Regions from separate parts of the Enterobacter cloacae complex sp. genome, predicted to be linked through region 2. Evidence: predicted binding sites of a transcription regulator. Region 2 holds the regulator's gene; the other holds the start of a gene.
What was found. Region 2 encodes Fur, which represses iron uptake genes when iron is present. Its sites were predicted from a motif close to ATAATAATGAGAACNACTATCAA; they were not measured.
Positions count from the first base shown of each region.

Region 1: a site for Fur is predicted at 2,588-2,610, ahead of sodA (superoxide dismutase [Mn]). Genes of this name have one in related genera too.

Region 1 is NZ_LT991957.1:1,994,143-1,998,356, forward strand. It holds gene cpxA (envelope stress sensor histidine kinase CpxA) at 1-1,096, shown strand, start outside; gene yiiM (6-hydroxyaminopurine reductase) at 1,148-1,822, opposite strand; gene sodA (superoxide dismutase [Mn]) at 1,894-2,514, opposite strand; gene rhaT (L-rhamnose/proton symporter RhaT) at 2,803-3,837, shown strand; gene rhaR (HTH-type transcriptional activator RhaR) at 3,838-4,214, opposite strand, start outside.
Region 2 is NZ_LT991957.1:3,448,479-3,452,692, reverse strand. It holds gene ybfF (esterase) at 1-122, shown strand, start outside; gene ybfE (LexA regulated protein) at 251-538, shown strand; gene fldA (flavodoxin FldA) at 694-1,224, shown strand; gene fur (ferric iron uptake transcriptional regulator) at 1,516-1,962, shown strand; gene chiQ (ChiQ/YbfN family lipoprotein) at 2,055-2,381, opposite strand; gene chiP (chitoporin ChiP) at 2,429-3,826, opposite strand.

The DNA of each region.
Region 1 (4,214 bases), 1.5 Mb from region 2:
CGTGATTGGGGCCGATCGCAATGAGATGCAGATCATCCGCAACTTTATTGGCCAGGCGGATAACGCCGATCACCCACAGAAAAAGAAATATGGTCGGGTAGAGATGGTCGGCCCTTTCTCGGTACGGGATGGGGAAGATAACTATCAGCTCTACCTGATTCGCCCTGCGAGCAGTTCCCAGTCCGACTTCATCAACCTGCTGTTTGACCGTCCGCTTCTGCTGCTGATCGTCACGATGCTGGTCAGTTCCCCGCTGCTGTTATGGCTGGCGTGGAGCCTGGCGAAACCGGCGCGTAAGCTGAAAAACGCGGCGGACGAAGTGGCACAAGGCAACCTCAGGCAGCATCCGGAGCTGGAATCCGGGCCGCAGGAGTTCCTGGCCGCCGGCACCAGTTTTAACCAGATGGTCAGCGCGCTTGATCGGATGATGACTGCCCAGCAACGCCTACTTTCGGACATCTCACACGAACTGCGTACGCCGCTCACGCGCTTACAGCTGGGCACCGCCCTGCTGCGCCGCCGCAGCGGTGAGAGCAAAGAGCTGGAGCGTATTGAGACGGAAGCGCATCGTCTGGACAGCATGATTAACGATCTGCTGGTGATGTCGCGTAACCAGCAGAAAAACGCGCTGGTGAGCGAAACGGTGAAAGCTAATCACCTGTGGCACGAGGTGCTGGACAACGCGGCGTTCGAAGCGGAGCAGATGGGGAAATCGTTCACCGTCAACTTCCCGCCGGGCCCGTGGCCGCTCTACGGTAACCCCAACACGCTGGAAAGCGCGCTGGAGAATATCGTGCGTAACGCCCTGCGCTATTCGCACACGAAGATTGAAGTGGCGTTTTCGGTGGATAAAGACGGGATTACCGTCATTGTCGATGACGATGGTCCAGGCGTCAGCCCGGAAGATCGCGAACAGATTTTCCGTCCGTTCTACCGCACCGACGAGGCGCGCGACCGCGAGTCCGGCGGTACGGGGCTGGGTCTGGCGATTGTTGAAACCGCCATGCAGCAGCACCGTGGCTGGGTGAAAGCCGATGACAGCCCCCTGGGCGGGCTGCGGTTAACGCTGTGGCTACCGCTGTATAAGCGTTCGTAACGGTATGTGCCGGGTGGCGGCTTCGCTTACCCGGCCTACTTTTTACGGAGCCTATTTCCCCCACAATCTCCGCGAACTACTCTCGATCTTCCCGCTTATACGCCGCTTCTGCATCGTTCTTGTCCAGCTGGTAGACAACCCCGCCGCCGACAGCAGGCGATGATACTGTTCATCGTCGAAAGGCATATGCCAGGCAATCGCGCAGGCCTCGTACACCGACACCTCACTCAGGCGCGACGCGAGCTCAAGCGGCGCATCCGCAGAAACCTGTCCCGCCTGCACAACGCGATACAGCCAGCCGGTTTTGCCCGCGTTTTGCAGCTGAGCCGACATATCCTGAATACCAAAATGGTAGTTGAGCTTAAAGCACGGCGAGCGCGGCTGGGTGACCTGAATCAGGGCATCGCCCCAGCGGTAAATATCGCCAATAAAGACGTTCTTTTCCGTCAGCCCTTCCGTTGAGAGATTTTCGCCAAACGCGGGCGCGACGAAGAGGTCCGCCTGTTCAGGAAATTCGGTTTTCCAGTGCTGATAATGCTCGCGCGGATAGTGGCACAGCGCGCGATCGGGCCCGCCGTGGATTTTCTTTTCGGCCTGCTGGTCGCCCACCAGCCCGAGCTCGGTCAGCGACAGCTCACCGTCGACCTGCACTTTGGCGATGGCGCTCGGGCGGCTGCCGTCGTACTCCCTTACCTTGCCTGTAAACACGTTCACCGGGTAATGCATCGCTGCCTCCATTACGCAGATACAAAAAAAGCGAGTCATCAGACTCGCTTCTCACAGGCGTCAATGCAACCTTATTTTTTAGCGGCGAAACGCGCTGCGGCTTCGTCCCAGTTCACGACATCCCAGAACGCTTTGATGTAGTCAGGGCGACGGTTCTGGAACTTCAGGTAGTAAGCGTGTTCCCACACGTCCAGGCCCAGAATTGGGAAGCCGGATGCGCCAGAGATGGCTTCACCCATCAGCGGGGAGTCCTGGTTTGCAGTGGAAACGACCGCCAGTTTGTCACCTTTCAGAACCAGCCACGCCCAGCCAGAGCCGAAGCGGGTTGCAGCGGCTTTTTCGAATTCCGCTTTGAAGTTGTCAACGGAGCCGAAGTCGCGCTCGATTGCCGCTTTCAGGTCGCCCTGAAGGGTGGTGCCGGTTTTCAGGCCTTTCCAGAACAGGCTGTGGTTAGCGTGACCGCCCGCGTTGTTACGCAGTACGGTTTTCTTGTCTGCTGGCAGCTGGTCCAGCTTGGTGATTAGCTCTTCAACAGGCAGATTAGCGAACTCTGGCAGGCTTTCCAGCGCAGCATTCGCGTTGTTCACGTAGGTCTGGTGGTGTTTAGTGTGATGGATTTCCATCGTCTGCTTGTCGAAATGCGGTTCCAGTGCGTCGTAGGCATACGGCAGGGATGGCAGTGTATAACTCATAATCCTCTCCATTATTGTCGGGCGGCACAGCTGTTAATGCCGCGTAAGCAGTTGGTTCATTATAGTTAATTAAATGATATTGAAAATGATTATCAATGCCGTAGTTTTTATAGGGTTATTACAATTTCGATGAATCACAAAATTGTGAGTCTGCTCACGCGCTTAACGTGCTGATTGCCACCCTCCACAAAAGTGCGGCAACCTTCTGAAGGTTCCCAAACCGCCTAATTTTTACACTCATCAAGTCGGCGGGAAGCCACCGACAATAAAAACGATGAGGATAAAAAAATGAATCATGCGATTACGATGGGTATTTTCTGGCATTTGATAGGCGCGGCCAGTGCTGCCTGTTTCTATGCCCCGTTTAAAAAGGTGAAAGGCTGGTCATGGGAAACCATGTGGTCCGTTGGCGGTACGGTCTCCTGGCTGATTTTGCCGTGGACCATCAGCGCCGTGCTGCTGCCCGATTTCTGGGGCTACTTCTCCTCCTTCAACGCCTCTACGTTACTGCCGGTGTTTCTGTTCGGCGCAATGTGGGGCATCGGTAATATCAACTACGGCCTTACCATGCGCTACCTCGGCATGTCGATGGGCATCGGCATCGCCATTGGCATTACGCTGATAGTGGGCACCCTGATGACGCCCATCCTTAACGGCCATTTCGACGTGCTGATCAACACCCAGGGCGGCCGGATGACGCTGCTGGGCGTGCTGGTGGCGGTGATCGGCGTGGGGATCGTCACCCGCGCAGGCCAGCTAAAAGAACGCAAGATGGGCATCAGGGCCGAAGAGTTCAACCTGAAGAAAGGGCTGCTGCTGGCGGTGATGTGCGGCGTCTTCTCGGCGGGCATGTCGTTTGCCATGAACGCCGCCAAACCGATGCACGAGGCCGCTGCGGCGCTGGGCGTCGACCCGCTGTATGTTGCCCTGCCAAGCTACGTGGTGATCATGGGCGGCGGCGCGCTGGTAAACCTCGGCTTCTGCTTCATTCGGCTGGCAAAAGTGAAGAACCTGTCGGTAAAAGCCGACTTCTCGCTGGCAAAACCCCTGATCATTACCAACGTTCTGCTCTCCGCGCTCGGCGGCCTGATGTGGTATCTGCAATTCTTCTTCTACGCCTGGGGCCACGCCAGCATTCCGGCGCAGTATGACTATATGAGCTGGATGCTGCACATGAGCTTCTACGTGCTGTGCGGCGGGCTGGTTGGGCTGGTGCTGAAGGAGTGGAACAACGCCGGGCGCCGTCCGGTTGGCGTGCTGAGCCTGGGCTGCGTGGTGATTATTATCGCCGCCAACATTGTCGGCCTCGGCATGGCGAACTGATTACGCCGCCTTTCGACTGCGATGACGCCACTGAACCGGCGTCATCCCCACCTCGCGGTTAAACACCACCGAAAAGTAATTACTGTCCTCAAATCCGCAGCGCATCGCCACTTCGCTGACCATCAGCTCCGTATGCTGTAACAGATACTGGGCGTGGCAGATGCGCAGCTGGCGCAGGTAATGGTTTATCGTCATACCCGTCTGGGTGCGGAACTGCTGGCGCAGCGCGCGCTCGCTGCACTGCTCCTGCTCGCAGAATTTTTCCAGCACGAAACTCTTGTTCAGACTGCCCGCAAGCAGTGCGATCAGCTTATCCAGCAGCGCTTCCTGCATGGTGGCGGAGGGATTATCCGTGGCGTAACGATGGCGCTTCAGGG
Region 2 (4,214 bases):
TGGCGCAATTCCCGCAGGCACGCGCTCACGTCATTGCCGGTGCCGGGCACTGGGTACATGCAGAAAAACCTGACGCCGTCCTGCGCGCCATTCGCCGCTATCTCACTGATACCGCGAATTGATTAAAAAGCCAGCGACCGGAAGACGACGGGCTTCCAGTCGTTGGCGTGTGGATTTGGGTGATGTATGATGGCGCGCTTATCGCCCGGGCATTAGCAGGGCGGCGTGTATCCCCCGAAGTCTCAGAATCATGGCCAAAGAACAAACGGACCGTACGACACTAGATCTGTTCGCGAATGAGCGTCGACCGGGACGACCGAAAACGAATCCGCTTTCGCGCGATGAACAGCTGCGTATCAATAAACGCAACCAGCTTAAACGCGATAAAAATCGTGGGCTTAAGCGTGTCGAACTGAAGCTGAATGCCGATGCCGTCGATGCGCTTAACGCGTTAGCTGACGCGCGCAACATAAGCCGCAGCGAACTGATCGAAGAGATGCTGATCGCCCAGCTTGAGACGTTACGCGGCAAGGCGTGAGTCAGAAAATCCTCAATATTACCTTTTTCATGTAGCACAGAGTGCAGTCCTGCGTGATAGCTGTTTCCGCAGGGTTGTCTGTTCTGCTATTATTGCCCTTATCCGTGGACAATTTGCGCCACCATACCATTAAGTTTCAAGAGGTTATTTTACTCATGGCAATCATCGGCATTTTCTTTGGCAGTGATACCGGCAATACTGAAAATATCGCAAAAAACATTCAAAAACAGCTCGGTAAAGACGTTGCTGATGTGCATGACATCGCCAAGAGCAGCAAAGAAGATCTCGAGGGCTATGACATCCTGCTGCTGGGCATCCCGACCTGGTACTACGGTGAAGCCCAGTGTGACTGGGACGATTTCTTCCCGACGCTGGAAGAAGTTGACTTCAACGGCAAGCTGGTTGCCCTGTTCGGCTGCGGCGATCAGGAAGATTATGCGGAGTATTTCTGTGATGCGCTGGGCACCATTCGCGACATCATTGAGCCACGCGGCGCGGCGATCGTCGGTCACTGGCCAACGGCGGGCTATCACTTCGAGGCTTCTAAAGGTCTGGCAGATGACGAGCACTTCGTTGGCCTGGCCATTGACGAAGACCGCCAGCCAGAGCTGACCGCTGAGCGCGTAGAGAAATGGGTTAAGCAGGTTCGCGAAGAGTTGAACTTGGACGATATCCTTAACGCCTGATATCCCTGCGGCGCAGCTCCGGTTGCGCCCGTTTTCCAGGTAAAACCGATTAAATTAATTGCTACAAACTTTTAACTTTTTCGCTCAGACCTGTACAATATCCCCCTGGTAAAAAGTGGGTGCCATCGAACAAGTTTATTGGTGATACCACGTTTTTATAAGCATACTTTGCTTGAGACTTGCAGTTTTCATTTAGGCATGGCAGTTCTATAATGAGACGCATTATCCCAAGTGCATTTTCTGTCACTTCTTCTTTTGAAGTGAATCGTTTAGCAACAGGACAGATTCCGCATGACTGACAACAATACCGCATTAAAGAAAGCTGGCCTGAAAGTAACGCTTCCTCGGTTAAAAATCCTTGAAGTGCTTCAGGGGCCAGACAATCACCATGTCAGTGCGGAAGACCTTTACAAGCGTCTTATCGATATGGGTGAAGAGATTGGGCTGGCAACCGTCTATCGTGTGCTGAACCAGTTTGACGACGCGGGCATTGTTACTCGTCATAATTTCGAAGGCGGCAAGTCCGTGTTCGAACTGACTCAGCAGCACCACCACGATCACCTGATCTGCCTCGACTGTGGCAAGGTCATTGAATTTAGCGATGATTCCATTGAATCACGCCAGCGTGAAATCGCCGCCCGTCATGGCATCCGCCTGACTAACCACAGCCTGTACCTGTATGGTCACTGCGCTGAAGGGGATTGCCGCGAAAATGAACATGCGCACGACGCAAAATAAGTGAGTGTTCATACTCTGAGCCAGCCGTGAGGTTGGCTTTTTTTTTGCCTGAAAAAAGCCCGGTGACACTGCGCCACCGGGCGTAAAGCAACTTATTTATTGTTATTGCGTATCTCGTTCCAGATCTTATCGCAACGCTTCGCCACTTCCTGATCGTTACCGGTTTTACGCGCCTGAATGCAGGCCTGGTAATCCATCACGCGAACGTTTTCCTGCGTGGCGAATTGCTCATGGGCTTTGTCTTTTTTCAGCACGTTCAGCACGCTTTGACAGGCCTCAATCTTCTCAGGAGAACCCTGTGCGGTATTGATGCACGCGCTGTAGGCCTCTTTCAGACGGGAGTCCTCTTTCGGCGCCTGATCCTGCACGCATGCCACCAGCCCGAAGGCCAGCAACGCAACGATTACCCTTTTATTCATCATGTTCAGTCTCCATAACGGCGGGACACCGCCCGCCGCAGCATTCATCAGAAGATGGTAAATGGCGCAATGACCATGAATTTCACGTCACGTTCATCCTGGAAGATGTTGCCGTAGCCGCCCGCGTAGCTCGGGATATCGGAGTGGTTGTCATACTGGGTGAAGTGCAGTTTGAACATCGTGCCTTTCGCACGGCCCTCCTGAAGGGTGTAAATCGCATCCAGGCTGTATGAAGACTCTTTCAGACGGTAGTTTGGATCGTAGTACGCGTCTGGCGTTGCCATATCCCCGGGCTTCGCATCCCAGGCGTACGCGTAGGATGCTCCCACTGCCCATCCGGGCAGGTTCCAGTTTTTCAGGTCATACATTGCGCCGAAGAAGACCGCCTTTTCGCCGTCGGCGTTAAAGTCAGAGCGGTTATCCCACCAGATATCCAGACGACCGTTAGAGGAGGCGTAGGTAGGCGTCATACGTTGCAGGAAGTAACCCTGCTGCCCTTCGGCCTTAACCCACGTCCCTTCCAGGCGTAAATCAACCTGGCCGACCTTGTAGCCGAAGGTCAGCGCCTGCAACCATGCGGTACCGTCATAGATATCATTTACGCTGCCATCGCTGACCTTATCGCGCGTGCCGTAGAACTGATAGCTGGTACTCAGCGGGCTACCTGCGATATCAAATTTATAGCTGGCCTTAGCAAAGTACTGATCGATATAGCCTTCAGCCTGACCGAACGCCGCTTCCAGCACCAGATCGTTTTTAAAGTCATACTTCGCGCCAAGAGAGTGGAGATACTCGACTTTGGTTTTTTTATCGTTCTGGTAGAACTTGTCCATCTCAATGTGCCACGGCGCTTTGTACTCGTTGGTCCACATATAGGAGAAGCTCAACGCCCCCGCATCGCCGTAGTCAAAATTAGCGCCGGCTTCCGCCCCCTGATAGGTACCTGGCATAAAGCTCCAGTGCGGCGCTAACAGCGTTTGTCCTGTTGGCTGGATATACCCCCCGCGCGCCCAGACCGGACCATATTTGAATTTTGCCGCCGCTTTATAGAGGCTGATACCGCTTTTATCGCCGGACCAGTCTTCGTCGTAGGCTTTATTGCTGGAGGAGAACGCAATTTCGTTCGGGTGGCCGCTGTCGCCATTTTCGGCCATTTCAATTGCGGTGAAAGCAGCAATATCAATCCCGAACATATCGGCGGCATATCCCGACTGGAAATCCAGGTTGGCGTTCCAGGTCGAGTGAGAAAGGTTGGTTTTGTATTTATTTTCAGTGACGTCTTTACGGTCACGCTCACGCTGCCAGTAATAAATACCGCCCGTGAGGGTGGAATCTTCAATGAAGCCTGCTGCTTTTGCCTCTGGCGCAATCACCAGGCCCGACATTGCTGTCACACCGGCGATAGCCAGCGCCAGCGCACTACGTTTGCCACTGAACGTACGCATAGATTATTCCTCTTTGACGAATTAAAACGCCTTAAACGGCGAAAAACAGAAAAGACCAAAAGGTCAGGGGTAGTCAGAAATACCCTCGAATTAACTACCGTCTTTAGGTTATTTTTCGCGGCGCGAATTATCAATGCTTTTAATCAGGCAAAAGTCAGGATTATGACGAAGAGCACATATTTCGTAGTGATTTGTAACAATTAGCAGGAGCCGAGTGCTGGCGGGGAACCGGTGGATTTTCAGTAAGTAACGCCATTAATATTTATCTATTTTTATCCCTTTCCGTTTTTCGTAAATAAACAAACTTTTTTTAGAAAAATAAGTAGCACCTCATTGACCCGTTCTGATGGCTTATAATAATTTCGCCTGCGCTTAACGATATGATCGT